Regions from separate parts of the Exiguobacterium sp. PHA03 genome, predicted to be linked through region 1. Evidence: a T-box and tRNA genes for the amino acid it is inferred to sense, from the RefSeq annotation. Region 1 holds a T-box; the other holds one or more tRNA genes.

Region 1 (9,580 bases):
AAGATGACCGTGATAGACGACAAGGACGACAAGACCACCAGGTGCAAGTACCGGGAGGAGAGCGTCGAGTGCTTCAAGCGTCTCTTCACCTGTCGTCGTGATCGATTTATCACTTCCAGGCAAGTATCCGAGATTGAAGACGCCGGTACGAACAGGCCGTCGTTCGTCCGAAAGACGCGCACCAACATGGATGTGACTTTCGTGATAAAGATCGACACGTTCTAACATTCCGGCTTCGTCGAGACGTCGTGTCGATTCCTCGATGGCTTGAGCTTGGACGTCGAACGCAAGGACTCTACCTTCTGGACCGACGCATTCTGCTAAGAACTGCGTATCATGTCCATTTCCGGCAGTCATATCGACGACGCAGTCACCAGGTTCGATGACGGACTCCAGTAATTGTTTCGTATAAGGTAGTACACGGGCAAGTGACATGGCATAGACTCCTGTTCCTATGGGCTGTTTTTCTCTTTATACATGATCATCGTATGTATGATTCCTCCTGCATTATACCATCTTTTGAGTCATTGACGAAAAGTGAAGTGGCTTGACAGGCGGGGGAGGGATTGCGTAAAGTGGCAAGGTTGAGAATGAAATAGGAGGACCAAAGGTATGCCAAAATTACCAAAAGCGGTCTGGATCCTCGTCCTTGCGATGGCCATCAATACGACGGGATCCTCTTTTTTATGGCCGTTCAATACATTATATATTCATGAATATTTAGGGGAGTCGATGACAAAAGCCGGAATGGCGTTATTCGTCAACTCAGCCTTAGCAATCGTTGGGAACTACTTAGGCGGAAAAGCGTTTGACCGACTCGGCGGAAAGAAGACGCTTGTCATCAGTGTCATCGGACTTGTCCTGTCTTCCGTCGGCTTGTTGCTATTTCATCAGACGTATATTGGATACGTCGCGATGCTTGGATTGATTGGATTCGTCGGTGGGATGGTTTTCCCAACGATCTACGCAATGACGGGCGTCATCTGGCCGGAAGGCGGACGCCGCGCCTTTAATGCGATCTATGTCGCGCAAAACGTCGGTGTAGCCCTCGGGACAGCTGTTAGTGGTCAAATTGCTGCTTTTTCGATTCAGTACATCTTCATCGCCAATCTCGTTCTCTATATCGTCTTTGCCATCATTTTGTTTGTCGGTTTGTCCTGGATTCAGGCGCCAGCGCGGATGCATGCGGCACATGACGAGATCGAAACGACACGCACACCACTTTCGCGCGGATCCGCACGGACGATGTTGCTCGTTTCGATCGGTTATGCCTTACTTTGGTTCGTTTATGTGCAATGGCAAGGGACCTTTGCTGTCCATACGAAATCGCTCGGTGTCACGATTTCCGAGTACTCGATTCTTTGGACAATCAATGGAGCGCTTATCGTGTTCGCACAACCTTTATTAACACCAATTCTTCGTTGGTTTGGAGATGATTTGAAACGCCAACTGATGACCGGGACAGGGATCTTTCTTCTCTCTTATCTGATTGTTCCGTTTGCAGGCGGCTTCAAGATGTTCCTCGTGGCGATGATCATTCTGACAATCGGTGAGATGTTCATCTGGCCAGCGGTTCCTGCAATGGCGGCGCGACTTGCGCCAATCGGAAAAGAAGGAGAATTCCAAGGATACGTTAATATCGCTGCTTCAGCAGGACGGATGATCAGTCCGACAGTTGGAGGTTTGATCTACGATTTATCAGGTATGTCAGCAGTTTTCTTGACCTTAATTGGATTGATCCTGTTAGCAGGAGTTGTCTTCCTTCGTGCTATTCCTAAAACCACATCATGAGCTTTATCTTGTGAGACAGCGGACAATAGATCAGCTGTCTTTTGTTACATCATTCGTTCGAAAATTATAAAACAAACATTTAATAATATGGAATATTTCGGCAAAGAAACGGGTACTTTCTAATCAAGAACTTGAAAAGAAAGGTCATATGAACGTTGCTTCTTTTTGACTGGAGGTGCACGGATGGAAAGGTGTCAATTCATCACAGATGCCGCAACTTGGACGACACACGTACAGAAACAGCCTCTTGATATCTTCTATAGTCACCAATACGTCACGCTCAACGCTAGACCGTCTGAGCAAGCGGTATTATTTCTTTATGAAGGTCATGCAGGAACACTGTTTTATCCTTTTTTGAAGCGTCGTATTTTTGATACGCCTTATTCAGATCTCATTACCCCGTACGGCTATGGCGGACCGGAAATCATCGGTCGACTGACTGCGTCCGAGATCCAGCAGGCTCGTTTATCCTTTGAGAGGTGGGCGGAGCAAGAATCGATCGTCTCGGAAATGATCCGCTTTAATCCATTAACAGGTAATGAACGGCTTATGCAGGACTGGACAAAAGTTTCCTTCATCCGTCATACGACGAGTATTGATTTGCGTCCTTCACTTGAAGATATCATGCAGACATTTCATAAGAAGACGAGAAGCATGATTCGTAAATCGCTTGCTTCACCCTTAACCGTCAGAACAGGAACACGGGACGATCTACCTGTTTTTTTAGCGTTGTATCATGAAACGATGGACCGGAAGAATGCCTCGGCTCATTATTATTTTACCGCGACGTATTTTGAGCAATTGATGGAGACGAACCCACTTTGTGAGCCCTTATTACTGATGGCGGAAATCGACGGAAAAGCGGTTGGGGGATACTTCGTATTGCTTGGAAAAGAATACGCCCACGGTCATTTGATCGGCTGTAAGCGGGATGAAGCGAAGATGTTCCCGAATCAGCGACTTGAGTACGAAGCAATTCTTCAGGCAAAAGCACGGGGACTCGTCGAACAACATCTTGGGGGCGGGTATCAAGAACGGGATAGTCTTTTTGAGAGTAAATGCCGTTACACTGGATATCGACTATTTGAGTATCATCAAGGAAAATCCATCCTGCAGCCATCACTATATGATTTGCTCTGCGTACGATACGGATCAAATGCTGATTCCGATTATTTTCCGGCGTATCGACAAGCTGGTATTCAGGTGGCAACTAGTTAAATAGATAATGAGAGTATGAAAACGACTACATCGTGTAGTCGTTTTTTTGATATGCTGAAGTCAGGATCGATCAATAAAGGGGGAGTTATCGTGAAAAAACGCGGTCTGATTTTTGATATGGACGGGGTTATCTTAGATAGTGAGATTCGCTACTTTGAAGTGCATCAACAGATGTTCAAAAGGTTATCGATTCCGCTTGATCCGGTTCAGTATGCGACGTTCATGGGAAAAACAGGAGATGAAATGTGGGAAGAACTCGTCGCCCAGCATCAGCTGAAAGAAACAGCTAGTGCGTTGCTTGAGGAAGAACATCGCTTGTTTCAAATTCATGCAAAGCCGGAGGAGTGTGGATTAAAAAAAGGCGTCACACAAGTCATCGAACAAGCGGCGACTCTTGGTTACGATATCGGCATTGCTTCTTCGAGTTCACTTCAGAAAATCGAACGTGTCATCCGTCATTATGGGCTTCCGATCACGCACTACGTCAGTGGAGAAGAAGTCATCCGTTCGAAACCGGATCCCGCGATTTTTCGACTTGCGGCAGAGCGGATTGGACACGCACCCGAGAACTGTCTCGTCATTGAAGACGCTGCGAACGGGATGATTGGTGCGAAAGCAGCAGGCATGGAAGTGATTGCGCTTCTTGATGACCGGATGCCAACGCAACGCTTAGAGCAAGCGGATCATGTCGCGCAATCACACGCAGAAATCGAGGAAATTTTACGGAAGCGTTGACGCTTGAGGAAGAAACAGATTACACTAGAAAAAGATAGTCAAATGCATGGAACTGAAGTAGTAGGGGAAAGGTGCCGTCAAGAGAGCTGGTGGAAGGTGCGAACCAGTCGGTAACAACCGTGAACTCGTCAGGGAGCACGATTCGTGAAGTCGTAGTAGCGAATCCGGTCTTTCACACCGTTATCCGTGAATCAAGCGGTCTGTCATAGACAGACAACGTGGGTGGTACCGCGGAAGCCAAACCGGTCTTTCGTCCCTTTTCTTAGGGGCGGAAGACCGGTTTTTTTTAGATTAGAGGAGGAAAAGACATGCCGTACAATCATCGCGAAATTGAACCGAAATGGCAGGCGCGTTGGGATCAAGACAACGCCTTCGTCACGACAGAAGATCCAGAAAAAGAAGGGTTCTATGCCCTTGATATGTTCCCGTATCCGTCAGGTGCTGGACTCCATGTTGGTCATCCGGAAGGTTACACAGCAACGGATATCCTCGCACGGATGAAGCGGATGCAAGGATACAATGTCCTTCACCCAATGGGATGGGATGCGTTCGGATTACCAGCAGAACAATACGCACTCGATACAGGAAACGATCCACGCGAATTCACAGCGAAAAACATCGAGACGTTCAAGCGTCAGCTTAAAGAACTTGGATTCTCGTATGACTGGGATCGTGAAATCAACACAACGGATCCAAAATACTACAAATGGACGCAGTGGATTTTTACGAAGTTGTATGAAAAAGGACTTGCCTTCGTAGACGAAGTCGCAGTCAACTGGTGCCCGGCACTTGGAACTGTCCTTGCGAATGAAGAGGTCATCGACGGATTATCCGAACGCGGAAATCATCCGGTTGTGCGTGTTCCGATGCGTCAATGGGTCTTGAAAATCACGGAATATGCGGATCGCCTTCTTGAAGATCTGGATGATCTCGATTGGCCGGATTCTGTCAAAGAGATGCAACGCAACTGGATCGGGAAATCTGAGGGTGCTGAGATTGATTTCACGATTGATGGACATAAAAAACAAGTCACGGTCTTTACGACACGTCCGGACACGATCTTCGGTGCGACGTATCTAGTACTTGCACCGGAGCATCCATTCGTAGCTGACATCACGACAGCGGATCACAAGGAAGCCGTCGATGCGTACATTTCGCAAGTCCAAACGAAGTCAGATCTCGAGCGAACGGATTTAGCGAAGGAAAAAACGGGTGTCTTCACGGGTGCTTTTGCGGTCAATCCGATCTCAGGCGATCGTCTTCCAATCTGGATCGCTGATTACGTCCTTGCTTCTTACGGAACAGGTGCGATCATGGCTGTTCCAGGACACGATGAGCGCGACCACGAATTCGCGAAACAATTCGACTTACCGATCGTTGAAGTCGTCGCGGGTGGAAATGTCGACGAAGCAGCCTACACAGGAGAGGGCGAACACGTCAACTCGCATATGCTTGATGGACTTGGGAAACAAGAAGCAATCGAGACGATGATCGCTGAACTCGAAACGAACCAAGTCGGTCGTAAAAAAATCACGTATCGACTCCGAGACTGGTTGTTCAGTCGTCAACGGTATTGGGGCGAGCCGATTCCAGTCGTTCATATGGAAGATGGTTCAATGAAAACACTCAATCAAGAGGAATTACCGCTTGAACTTCCAATCATTCCAGAAATCAAACCGTCTGGTACGGGCGAATCACCACTTGCGCTTGCTGAAGACTGGTTGGATTACACAGATCCTGAAACAGGAATGAAAGGCCGTCGCGAGACGAATACGATGCCACAATGGGGCGGAAGCTGCTGGTACTACCTTCGTTTCATCGATCCACACAATGAAGAAGCGATTGCGGATCCAGAAAAATTAAAATACTGGCTTCCTGTCGATATTTATATCGGTGGGGCAGAGCATGCTGTTCTCCATTTGTTGTATGCACGGTTCTGGCATAAAGTCTTGTATGATGCAGGCGTCGTACCAACAAAAGAACCATTCCAGAAGTTATACAACCAAGGAATGATCCTTGGAGAGAACAACGAGAAAATGTCAAAATCTCGCGGTAACGTCATCAACCCAGATGAAATCGTCAAGTCGCATGGTGCTGATACGTTACGTTTATACGAAATGTTCATGGGACCACTCGATGCATCGGTTGCCTGGTCTGAGAACGGTCTTGACGGAGCGCGTCGTTTCCTCGATCGCGTTTGGCGCTTGTTCGAACGGACAGCAGACATTCAAGACGTCACGGAAGTCGATGCTGACTTCGAACGGACATACCACCAGACCGTCAAGAAGGTCACGGAAGACTTCGCGAACATTCAGTTCAACACCGGGATTTCGCAACTCATGGTCTTCGTCAACGAAGCGAATAAACAGCCGGTTCTTCCGCGTCACTTCCTTCGTGGATTCATTCAATTGTTAACACCAGTCGCACCGCACCTTGGTGAAGAACTGTGGGAACAACTTGGCTTTGAAGAGACATTGACGTATGCGGCATGGCCAACATTCGATGAATCAAAACTTGTCAGCGATACGATGGAATTCGTCATTCAAGTGAACGGTAAAGTTCGCTCGAAAATCGAAATCAACATCGATGCGACAAAAGAAGAAATCGAAGCACTTGCCTTTGCTGATGAAAAGACACAAGAATGGATTGGCGACAAGACGGTTCGGAAAGTCATCGTCGTACCGAAAAAATTGATCAATATCGTGGCGAACTAAGCCATAACCCCTTTCATTCACTTGATGCGAATGGAAGGGGTTTCTTCATTTCCGTCGCAAGTCCGCTTTTTTTTTGAACGTCCTTCTGCTACACTGAATCAGAAACCGAGAAAGAAAGGCGATTATCATCAATGAAACGATCTTATATAGTCTATACAACGATTTTTGCTGTCGTTTCGGGGTTGATCCTTTGTATACTGCTCGTCTTCTCGAAGCCAGAGACGTTGTCACGTATTCAGGAAACGTTCGCGAAAATCGAGACGCAATCGAAGCATCAGGCAGCTGTCAAACAGGTGCCACCGAAAACGCCTTCAGCCATTCCGAATCCAGAAGAACCGTTAATTAAAAATGTTCAACAGATGTTATATGATGATTCCATAGGTTCGTACCTCGTCGTAACAGAGGACTACCGTTTCTTTGAAATCAGTGGAACTGGAGAACGTATCAATGCGACGTTTCAGTTGGAAGAAGGGAAACTCTTATTGTCTGGTCTTGACGGGATGACACTCGTTGACGGAGAGACAGTCGCTTTATTGACGTCGAATCAAATTCTAGTCACGATTAAACGAAAAGATGGCGTCTGGAGTGAAGAAAAACGCGAAAAAGTACAAGGGACGACGATTCGAGACAGTTTCCATGGTCTTGGATATGATGCGAAGAAAAAAGAATTCTATACAATCAATCAAATTCGCTCGATTGGTCGTGTTGAATTGACTTACTTTGCAATGAAAGAGGACAAAATCAAGATTGATCCAGATGCTTCGGAAAAGAAGAAGCGTGCCTTAAAGAAAAAGCAAAAACCACCGTACTTGTCAATCATCAAACGAGAGAAAATCGAAGCGGCGAGCGGAATGCGAAGTGATGCGAAAAAAGCATTTGAATCCAGATTCCGTCCGATTGGTCTTGCAGAACGGCAAGGTCGGATCTATACGTTAGACTCAGAAGCACTTTATCTTTATTCGATTGATCAGAAAGAGAAAACGATTACGGGGGAGACAGCGAGTCCGAAAGTGTATGGATCAAAAGGAATCTTTGTACAAGATAATGAATTGTTCGCCTTAGTTGTCACGGATAAATTCTCAAGTCGATCATTCACACCGATTGACTGATGTAGAAAAAAGACCCGATTTCTCTGATTAACAGAGACAAATCGGGTCTTTTTTGTATTAAGAGACAGTGTCACGTGCCATCTCTGCAGCGTGACTACCGGCACAATGACCCGTCACGAACGCAGCTGTGATATTGTATCCACCTGTATAGCCATGGATATCAAGAATTTCGCCAGCGAAGAATAATCGCTCCGCCTTTTTCGACATCATCGTTTTGGGATCAATCTCTTTGATCGAGACACCGCCACCAGTGACGAAGGCTTTATCGAAATCGAGCGTTCCTGTTGCTTTGAGTGGGAATCGTTTCAATTGTTGCAGGAAGTCCGTCCAGTCCTGTTTCTTTACTTGTGTACAAACTTCATCGCCAAAGCCGATTCGAGCGAACAGGAGTTCAAGCAATCGTTCTGGTACAAAACCACGAAGGGCATTCCGAACCGATTTCTTCGGATTTGCCGCAAGTGCTGCCTGGAAGCGTTCTGTTAATGCACCAAGTGACTCATCCGGGAAGAGATCGATCGATAGATGAACGATCGTCTCTTTCGATCGTTTGCGCTCTTTGATCGTATATTGGCTACACCGTAAAGCGATCGGACCACTTAAACCGAAGTGTGTGAACAGTAGATCACCCGTATGTGTCTTGATTGCTTTGTCCTTTTTACCGTGAACCGTTAAGGCAACGTCACGCAACGACAGTCCTTGTAATGTTTTTTCATGAATGAACGTATCACCTAACAAAATCGGGACTTCCGTTGGGAAAAGTTCCGTGATCGTATGACCAGCTTTTTCAGCCCACGGATAGCCGTCACCCGTCGAACCCGTGTGCGGAACAGATTGTCCGCCGACCGCTACGATACAACTTTTTGCTTCAAGACGCATGCCGTTTTCTAAGATGACAGCTGCAAAAGAACCATCTGGATGGAAGTCGAGCGTAGCGACTTGCGCGTCTGTTTGAATCTCGGCGCCATGTGCACGGATTTGATCGATCAATACACGAACGACGTCTGCCGCCTTATCCGAGACCGGGAACATCCGACCGTTATCCTCTTCTTTGAGTGCGACACCAAATCCTTCGAACAAATCGATGATCGATTCATTATTAAATTGAGAAAAGGCGCTATAAAGGAAACGTCCGTTTCCTGGAATCGACTGGACGAGCTCATCGAGTGGCTTTCGGTTCGTGACGTTACACCGTCCGCCGCCAGAGATTGCGAGCTTTCGTCCTAATTTATTTCCTTTATCGAGCAGGAGCGTCCGGGCTCCGGCTTGTAAAGAGGCGAGCGTCGCCATCAAACCGCTCGGTCCGCCTCCGATTACGATTACATCGTACATAAGGTCACCTCATTCATAGAATTCTGCTTGTTTCACTTTAGCAGAAGTTGCGACTGTAAACAAACCGTCTCTTTCAATTCAAGATAGACAGCGGTATAATGATTTGCAATTGTGTACGAGAGAACTTGTATAATGAGACAGTCACGATTAGAGTGTCGATTTAAAAATTAGAAAGCGTGAGGGATGTTACCATGTCCACAGTCAGTAATAAGCAGTCTACTTCTTCCGGCAATGCAGGATTCGTTCGTGGAACGATGCTCCTGTCCGGTGCGTCACTGATTTCCCGCGCACTGGGTTTGATTTATCTCTTTCCGTTTCAGTTCATGGTCGGTGCGACAGGTATCATGTTCTATACCTATGCCTACAACTACTATGCGATCATGATTGGTCTTGCGACAGCGGGGATTCCTGTTGCCGTCTCGAAATTCGTCGCCAAATACAATGCGTTAGGAGAATATGATACGAGTGAACGTTTGTATCGGTCTGGTCTAAAAATCATGTCCTTGACCGGGGTTGTCTCTTTTCTCGCCTTATTCTTCCTTGCACCGTATTTAGCACACCGGGCGATTCCAGGCGGTGACGTCGATTCAGCCTCGTACGTCGATGCCGTCACGATGACGATTCGAGGGGTTAGTTTTGCGTTACTCTTGATTCCACCGATGAGTATGACGCGTGGATATTTCC
Region 2 (9,580 bases), 570 kb from region 1:
TCACTCGAGTAACGCGTCGAACGCGAATCTGTCGGTTCCGTCGTGAAGCCGATCGTATTGTTCGCGATGATGTGAATCGTTCCGCCTGTGTTATATCCTTTGAGGTTTGCTAAATTCAAGGTTTCAGCAACGATTCCTTGACCTGGGAACGCTGCATCCCCGTGAATCAGGATCGCAGCAGCGGCTGCCTGCTCTTGACGTGGTGCGCCTTTTTGGGTCCGGTCATCTTGTGCCGCACGCGTGAAGCCCTCGACGACTGGGTCGACGAACTCTAAGTGCGACGGATTGTTCGCGAGCGTCATCCGGATGTCACGTGTCTTTTGCTCGAGTTTCCGGTTTAGTCCGAGGTGATACTTCACGTCGCCCGTCCAACCGTATGTGATACCGATTGATCCTTCAGACGGTACGAGATCATGATTTGGTGCATGCTGGAACTCAGCAAAGATCATTTCATATGGTTTACCGAGTACATGAGCTAAAACATTTAATCGTCCACGGTGCGCCATTCCGATATTAATCGTCTCCGACCCGTTTGAAATGAGGTGTCCGACGATCGTATCGAGCAATGGCACCATCGCATCGAGCCCTTCGATCGAGAATCGTTTTTGACCGACATATGTTTTGTGCAGATATTTTTCGAAAAGGTCCGTTTCAGCCAAGCGTTTGAACAATTGTTTCTTTTGCTCAGCATCAAGCGTCGCCGTCAAAGCACCTTGTTCGATTTTTTGACGGAGCCATTTCTTTTCCTCTAAGTCATCAACATGCTGGAACTCAACAGCCGCTGCTCCCGTATATTGCGCTTTCAAGTGCTCGATGCCTTCAAATGCATCTTGAACACCCGCTGGCGGCTCAGGACAGACGAGTGAAACCGGCATTTTCCGAAGATCTGCCTCTGTCAGTCCAAACTGATTTAGTTCGAATAATCCTGTTTCTCGCGGATGGTCCTTCAGCGGATAGATATCCGCCGCAAGATGTCCTTTTGCACGAATTTGTTCCGCTAAACGATTCGCCGCAAGATATTTTTCGAAATCTCCCGTCTCGACTTGCATCGGTACTACTGGTTCCGTCACAGGTGCACCATGCTCTTCGAAATAAGTACGTGTCTCCTCATCGACGGATGTTTTGTCTTCTAAAAAACGCTCGTACAATTCAATGATGTAGCCAAGGTTTGGTCCATAAAATGCTTGTTGATCTTGCTCGTGGCCTGCCATGTACGGTTCCCCCCGTTTCTATATTTCTCCCCTCACATTTAGCATCGGCTAAATGTGTTTCCAGCCCTCTACCTGTTAGCGCTTTCAAAAGAAATTGCATGAATGATGCGCTAAAACGTCATGAGAAGGAACGAACGTGCCATTCTTCCATGAAAGTGCCTTCGTTACTATATTACTACTCTTTTCCTGCGTGTGCATTTCGAATTCCCAAATTCTCACGCTTAAATGTATAAGTTTTTCTTATGAGCGCTTAGCCAGTAATTTATGAATAAGCAAAAAACCGGCGTATCTGCATTTAGATACGCCGGTTTAATCATAACACTTTACTGAGGAACGATTGCGTCCGTTCATGCTGTGGAGAATCAAAGAGCGCTTGTGGCACATTCTCTTCGACGACATACCCACCATCCATAAACAACACGCGGTCTCCGACTTCACGAGCAAATCCCATCTCATGGGTCACGACGACCATCGTCATCCCTTCGAGAGCAAGTTGTTTCATGACGGCAAGCACGTCCCCGACCATTTCCGGGTCAAGCGCTGACGTTGGCTCGTCAAACAACATGATTTTCGGATTCATCGCGAGCGCTCGGGCAATTGCGACCCGTTGCTTTTGACCCCCGGATAATTCGCCTGGATAATTATTCGCTTTTTCCCGTAACCCAACTTTATCGAGTAGTTCCAAAGCTCGCTTTTTCGCCTGGTCCTTATCCGATTTACGTACTTTGATCGGTGCGAGCGTGACGTTCTCAAGCACGGTCTTATGCGGGAAGAGATTAAAATGCTGAAAGACCATTCCGACCTCCTCCCGAACTTTGTTGATATCGACCTTCGGATTTGTGATGTCGAAATCATCGATAATGACCGTTCCACCCGTAATCTCCTCCAGTCGATTCAAACAGCGTAAAAACGTACTTTTCCCAGATCCCGACGGACCGATGACACACACAACTTCTTTTTCGGCTATCGAGACGTTAATGTCTTTTAAGACTTCGTTCGAGCCGAATGATTTCTTTAAATTCTTCACTTCAATGATACTCATCGTAATGTAAACCTCCGTTCCAAGAACTTCGCCACTAATGACAAGAGATAAATGATGACGAAGTACATCAATCCGACGACAGACCAAACGATGAATGGCTCAAACGTCGTCGATTGCTGAACTTGACCTTGTTGCGTCAAATCAGCGATGCCGATGATCGATAACAACGATGTATCTTTTAAACTGATGATCGATTGATTCGTAATCGTTGGTAACATCCGTCGGAATGCTTGCGGTAAAATGATTTGAACCATCGTTTGACGTCCTGTCATCCCGAGTGAACGTGCGGCTTCTGTTTGTCCCTTATCAATCGACTGGATACCTGCTCGAATAATTTCCGCGAAATAAGCACCAGCATTGATCGCGACCGTCAGTATCCCTGCATACATCCGGTCCATCGATAACCACTCAAGCGAGTTGAGTCCAAAGTAGATGAAGAAAAGCTGAACGATGAACGGTGTACCACGAATGACATCGATATAGATGATCGCGATTGCGTTCAAAATCTTTAACGGTGACAACCGCATCAATGCGACGACTAAGCCAATCAGAAAGCCGACGATGACCGCAATGATGAAAATATACAATGTAACTTGAAGCCCTTCCAAGAAAAATGGAAATGCGGTTTTGACCACTTCCATTGGCTATCCCACTCCCTTATCGCCTTGCGACTTATTTCAGATACGTGTCAACGATTTTATCGTATTCACCGTTTTCTTTCAGATTCGCAAGTCCTTTGTTGATTTTCTTCAGCAGATCCTTATTCTCACCTTTTAAGACAGCGATCCCGTAGTTATCACCGTTGAGACGATCACCGACAAGTTTCAATCCAAGGTTTTGTTGTTTGTTTGCATATGAGATGACCGGATAATCTTCAATCAAGGCAGCTGCGTTACCGTTCTTTACTTCTTGGAACATCGCTGGACTATCATTGAACTGTGTAACAGTGAAGCCAAGTTTATCCGCGTTGTCCGTTGCATATTTTGCACCCGTCGTTCCCTTTTTGACGGCTACTTTTTTCCCTTTAAGATCGTTAACGGATTTAATACCATTCTCATCTTTTTTGACGACTAAAATAAGACCAGCTTTGAAATATGGGTCTGAGAATGTGACGACTTTTTTCCGTTCTGGTGTAATACTCATACCGGCAATGGCAACGTCCAATTGATTTGCTTGAAGTGCTGGAATGATACCGCTGAAATCCATTGCTTCAAATTTAATCTTGAAGTTTTGATCCTTAGCGATTGCTTTCATAAGATCGATGTCGATTCCTTTGTACGTGTCCCCGTCTTTGTACTCAAATGGTGGATACGTGACGTCGATACCAACTTTATACGTCTTTCCTTCTGAAGACCCTTCATCCTTCGAACCGATACTACATGCACCAAGTACGAGAATACAGCTCATCAAGAGCGCTAGCAAAATACTTCCTTTTTTCATGTTTGTTTCCCCTCTCCTATGTGTTAAAGATTGTCGACTCCACTTAGTACTTTCCCTGAAGAGTACCCTCTTTAAAACGTATTTTACCAGAAAAGTTCTAAAAAGATAAACATTTCTGAATTTTTATTCGATGCAACCGTTTTCTATTCATTATCAAAAAAGGAGGCAACCCCTTGATGGGATTGCCTCCTTCAATCATTTATGCCGCCGAGAGGACTTGAACCTCCACGGTGTTGCCACCACTAGATTCTGAGTCTAGCGCGTCTACCAGTTCCGCCACGACGACGTTGATTTATGATATTAATATAGCGGGTAACGAACTGAGTTGTCAATCATTTCGCAAGATGTTCCGGACGAACTTCTCAACGACGTCATCATATAATGCCGGATCCTCGAAATATGCCATAGCGTGTGCGGCATTCGGAATGACGACCAGTTCCTTTTCCGTTGGACAGGCTTCGTACAGCTCATACACCATATCTGTCGGTACGAACGTATCCGCACCACCATGAATGAAGAGAATCGGAACCTGTGCCTTTTTGACCTGTTTCAGCGCTGATGCTTCACGGAACGTATAACCTGCCTTTAGCTTCGTCAATACGCTCGTCATCCCTAAAAACGGGAAGTGTGGTAGTCGATACATCCGCTTCATCTGATACGCAAGAACAGCATTGACGGACGTATAGGCACAATCAGAAATGATTCCTTTGATTTGTGGTGGAAGTTGTTCGCCACTCGTCATCAATACGGTCGCCCCTCCCATCGACACACCATGTAAGAACAGTTTCGCATCCTGTCCAATCCGTTCAATCAGATAGTTCGACCAACTGAGACAATCTTCACGATCATGCCATCCGAATCCGATATAATGACCGTCACTCATTCCGTGTCCTCGATTATCGGGCATCATGACATGGAAACCGGCCTGATGGTACAGATAGGCGAATCCGGCTAAATCCGTTCCGACGCCTCCGTATCCATGCACGAGAATGACAATCCGGTCTGACGGAACAGGAGACGGGAGGAAATGTCCGCGTAACGTTAAACCATCTTTTGCTTCAATCTCGATCCGCTCGAGCGGCTGCTCCTTGATCCATGTCTGTCCAGGTTGCATCAACCGGACCATCTCATCACTCAAATCCCGATTATTCGATAAGAACGGCTTCGGATTCGTAGCGATTGCCATCTCATAAAAATAATAACTCGCTGCTACTAATCCGGATCCGATGACTCCGATTCCAATTTTTGTTCTGCGACGCATCTGCCCCACTCCTTCTTTCCGTTATAGCTCGATCTTCAGTTGAGCAGCATGGTCATCCTCTTCATCCTGCAAGACTTGTTGACGTAATCGTTGTTCCTGTTGCTGACGCCGGTAGGCAAACTCTTGGACAAGCTCTGTACCCGTGAATCCATCTTCTACGAGTTCACTCAATAAATCCGTTTCTGTCTCGACGACTTCCCCCGGACGACGCATGACGAGAACATCTCCGACTTGTGCAATCAGCAATTCATCTTCTAGACGAAGTGCATCGTAAAACGGTTCCGGTAACGTCATTCGACGTGTTTCCGGGTTAATATGGACGCGTTTATAAACGCCTAATGCTTGAAACTTACGACGTGCCATTGCGTGCTCTCCTTTTTAGTTGAACGTAAGATCGATTCGTGAATCTTTTCCTTGAATACGAACCGTACCCGTCGCTCCATTGATTAACGTTAACTGTGGTGGCTGATGACCGATGTCAAGATCATATAAGACTGGTAAGCCCGTTTCATCGGCTAGATAGTGATACACGTCTAGCCATGTCAGATCTTCTGTAATCCTTGCAGACGTACGGCCAAATAAAAAGCCAGCCGCATGGTCGAACCACCCAGCATACGCCATTTGTCGAAGCGTCCGATGCACCTCGGCAGAACTCGCTTCAGACACCTCGAAGTACCAGAGAATCGGTTCTCCGTTGATCTCTTCATGTTGGAAGCGCTTCACATCTCCGTACGGTGTCCCAATCAGATGGCGAATCGTCTCCAGACAACCCCCAAGTAACCGTCCGGTCACTTCTGTTCGCTCATCAAGTGCTTTCCATTCTGTCGCTTCCGTCAGCTGAAATAACGAACCTGCTGGACGTTCTTCGTCTGTCCACGCGGTTTGATAACGATCGGAAGCCCACTGTGTGACGGTTTCTCCAGATGGCGTCGCGAGAACCCGTCGCCAGGCACTTGTCGTCTCGTCCCATTCTTTACTCCGAAGCTCAACGAAGTTCGGACCATGTGCTGTCGCAATTCCCGTCTGAAGCGTCAAACTGAGCAATAACGTACTGATATCGGAATAGCCAAGCAACCATTTTGTTTGGTAAGCAGTTGGTGTCAACTCGGGTAAAAGATCAATGGCGCGTTCCCCACCAAATGGCGGGATAACAGCATCAATCGTCTCATCCGTCATCATGTGATTGAATTCTTCGGCGCGTTGTTTGACCGGTGCACTCTCAGCAAGTTGATGCGACCAAATCGTTTCACCTAAACGGACGTTCATTTGCCGTGCTTGTACCTGTTCAACTGCTCGTTCGACCCATTCCTGTTGCTGTTCACGTAATCCGGAGGAGGGCGCCGTCACTCCGATCGTGTGACCTGTCCAACCTAAAAATGGATATTTCATGGTGACCCCCTAAATGTCATAGTATGAAAAAATCTTCTCGTCAAAATATGAGTTCATTATACCGTTCTTATGCCGCATTACCAACTTTTATCCTGTTAGAACGCTGTAATACGAACAAAAACACGATTCTGTACAAGCGACCTGAATGAACAAGTCGCCTAGACAAAATCGCGTTTATATCCTTCATTAACTTGATGCTGATAGTTCAGCGTATTCCTCTTGCGTGAACGCACGGGAGCGTGTCAAAAAACGTTTTCCTTCGACACCCTCAAGAGAGAACATTCCGCCTCGACCATCCACGACATCAATGATGAGTTGGGTATGTTTCCAGTACTCATATTGATCTTCATGAATATAAAACGGGCAACCACCGATCTCTCCTAGTTTTTTATCCTGATCTCCCAGGAATAAATCGCCCTGCGCAAAACACATCGGGGAACTGCCATCGCAACAACCACCAGATTGATGAAACATCAACGGACCGTGTTTTTCTCTCAACTGGTCGATCAACTCAAGACAAGCTGCTGTCGCCTGAACACGTTCCACCATTTGCATCCACGTCCTTTCCGACTTAGAAGAAACCGAGTTTATTCGGGTTATAGCTAACGAGTAGGTTTTTCGTCCGTTGGTAATGGTTGAGCATCATCTTATGGTTCTCGCGTCCGATACCTGACATTTTGTAACCACCAAACGCCGCGTGAGCTGGATATTGGTGATAACAGTTCGTCCAGACGCGCCCTGCTTCGATCGCACGACCAAACCGATAAGCACGGTTCATGTCACGTGTCCAGACGCCGGCACCAAGACCATATAACGTATCATTCGCAATTTCGAGTGCTTCTTCTTCCGTCTTGAATGTCGTGACCGATAGAACCGGTCCAAAAATTTCTTCTTGGAAGATGCGCATCTTATTGTGTCCTTTAAAGATCGTTGGTTGAATGTAATATCCTTCTGCGAGATCTCCTTCGAGCATGTTGCGCTCTCCACCGATGAGACACTCTGCGCCTTCCGACTTACCGATTTCAAGATACGAAAGGATTTTCTCCATCTGTTCGTTCGAAGCTTGAGCACCCATCATGACGTCGGCATCAAGAGGATTTCCGATTTTGATGGCTTTGACGCGCTCTAAAACACGTTCCATGAACGGTTCGTAAATCGATTCTTGAATCAAGGCACGCGACGGACACGTACAGACTTCCCCTTGGTTCAACGCAAACATCAATAATCCTTCGATTGCTTTATCAAAGAATGCATCGTCTGCCTGCATGATATCTTCAAAGAAAATGTTCGGTGATTTCCCACCGAGTTCAAGTGTGACCGGGATCAAGTTCTGCGAAGCATACTGCATGATCAAACGTCCTGTCGTTGTCTCACCCGTAAAGGCGATTTTGGCGATTCGTTTGCTTGAGGCGAGCGGTTTCCCTGCCTCAAGACCGAATCCATTGACGATGTTGAGCACACCTGGTGGAAGTAAATCTTCGATGATCTCAACGAGTACCATGATGCTCGCTGGTGTTTGTTCTGCTGGTTTTAAGACAACACAGTTTCCTGCTGCGAGAGCTGGTGCTAATTTCCAGACAGCCATCAGGAGCGGGAAGTTCCACGGAATGATTTGACCGACGACGCCAAGTGGCTCATGGAAGTGATACGCAACCGTATCTTGATCGAGTTCGCCGACTGAACCTTCTTGTGCACGAATGACCCCAGCAAAATAACGGAAGTGGTCGATCGCGAGCGGTAAATCGGCGTTAAGTGTCTCACGAACGGCTTTTCCGTTCTCAAGTGTTTCCGCATAAGCGAGCATCTCGAGATTTTCTTCCATTCGATTGGCGATCTTATTTAAAATATTCGAACGTTCCGTTACAGACGTTTTCCCCCATGCTTCTTTTGCCGCATGTGCTGCGTCAAGAGCGAGTTCGATATCTTCCTTTGTAGAACGAGCGACTTGGCACAACACCTTACCAGTAACAGGTGTCACATTATCAAAATACTCTCCCCCGACTGGTGCCGTCCATTTTCCATTAATGTAGTTTTCATACCGTTCCTTGTACTGTACTTTTGACCCTTGCTTGTTCGGAATGTCATAAATCATGCGTTATTTCCTCCCTCAACTAAAATGGTCAAGCAGTGAGACGGATGCTTGTATGCGCTTACATTTTAATATAGGCTAAAAACAGTCCTCTCGATACCATCGTACCAAAATTATATGAAAAGTCAAAAAATTCTGGTAAATACATGTGATATTTTTTCGAAAAAAAACATCTCCATTTTCGGGAGATGTTTTGCTGGTCAAGACCGTGTCGGATCGATTCCATCTTCTTGATCAGACGGTGTATCAGAACTACCAAAGTCACTCACTTTCGAGAATCCGTCCGTATCACCGTCGATGTCTTTCCCGCGAGCTGTTACAGATGGATCTAGTACATCTTCTTCGCTTGGTCGCGAATTCGGATCGTTCTCGTTTTGTTCTGCTTCTTCTTTTGCATGCTCAATGCATAATAGGGTTTCTGGAATGATATCAAGGCGTTCGATTTCAATCTCTTTTCCACAGACTTCGCAAATGCCATACGTTCCGTCCTCGATTGCTTTTAAGGCGCGATCCACATCTGATAGCATATCCTCTTGCATATCCGTGATTGCTTGATCACGTTCCCGCAAGAACAATTCATCGCCGGAATCGGCAGGATGATTATCGTAACTCGACAATTCACCTTCATCGTAATCGGTATCGCGTTGTTCGATGTTTGATGTCGTCTTTTCTTTTTCCTTCAATAACCGTTGCTTGAATTCTTCCGTCTGTTGTTTAGATAACATGATTGTTCGACTCCCCTTCGTTAGAACCTCTGTTAAGAATGTAGCCTATTCGAAGAAGAATTAAACCATCACGAACACTTATAAGACCGAATTGATCCGTGAAGATCACAGATAACCGTCATACATTCATTCCCATCGTTAAAACAAATCTGATGTGATCGTCCATTCTTGGATGTCGTGATGTCATCAATCCACAGTTGCGAAGCATCTGCTGAAGACAGCATCGCGATTTTGTCGCGAATCATGAATAAATCAAACGGTAACAGATTCAAGGATTGAATCGTCAAACCATGTTTACGGAAGAGTGGATCAAGCTGATATTGCGAGAGACTGTACAAACACTTCTCGGCCCCACCAATCAACAACTGAATCGAATGGGAGGGTTCATGACTATCGATTCGCTCCTTGTGCAGGATAATTCGT

The links. A T-box is a leader RNA that pairs with one kind of tRNA and senses whether it is charged. The one in region 1 lies ahead of leuS (leucine--tRNA ligase), so its partner is inferred to be a tRNA-Leu.
Region 2: it has a tRNA-Leu gene. The T-box ahead of leuS (leucine--tRNA ligase) is inferred to sense a tRNA for this amino acid. The anticodon was not compared.

The regions. Positions count from the first base shown of each region.
Region 1 is NZ_JAUTYQ010000001.1:1,633,439-1,643,018, reverse strand. It holds gene mnmM (tRNA 5-(aminomethyl)-2-thiouridylate-methyltransferase MnmM) at 1-456, opposite strand, end outside; gene Q7C19_RS08635 (MDR family MFS transporter) at 613-1,791, shown strand; gene Q7C19_RS08630 (peptidoglycan bridge formation glycyltransferase FemA/FemB family protein) at 1,975-3,009, shown strand; gene Q7C19_RS08625 (HAD family hydrolase) at 3,100-3,744, shown strand; T-box leader at 3,783-4,005, shown strand; gene leuS (leucine--tRNA ligase) at 4,053-6,458, shown strand; gene Q7C19_RS08615 (hypothetical protein) at 6,590-7,567, shown strand; gene Q7C19_RS08610 (BaiN/RdsA family NAD(P)/FAD-dependent oxidoreductase) at 7,625-8,896, opposite strand; gene Q7C19_RS08605 (putative polysaccharide biosynthesis protein) at 9,088-9,580, shown strand, end outside.
Region 2 is NZ_JAUTYQ010000001.1:1,062,514-1,072,093, forward strand. It holds gene Q7C19_RS05765 (2-oxoglutarate dehydrogenase E1 component) at 1-1,211, opposite strand, end outside; gene Q7C19_RS05770 (amino acid ABC transporter ATP-binding protein) at 1,525-2,253, opposite strand; gene Q7C19_RS05775 (amino acid ABC transporter permease) at 2,250-2,894, opposite strand; gene Q7C19_RS05780 (transporter substrate-binding domain-containing protein) at 2,926-3,693, opposite strand; tRNA gene Q7C19_RS05785 (tRNA-Leu) at 3,896-3,979, opposite strand; gene Q7C19_RS05790 (alpha/beta hydrolase) at 4,022-4,954, opposite strand; gene Q7C19_RS05795 (hypothetical protein) at 4,976-5,317, opposite strand; gene Q7C19_RS05800 (S66 family peptidase) at 5,333-6,343, opposite strand; gene Q7C19_RS05805 (DUF779 domain-containing protein) at 6,530-6,892, opposite strand; gene adh (aldehyde dehydrogenase) at 6,915-8,435, opposite strand; gene Q7C19_RS05815 (TraR/DksA C4-type zinc finger protein) at 8,633-9,157, opposite strand; gene Q7C19_RS05820 (hypothetical protein) at 9,226-9,580, opposite strand, start outside.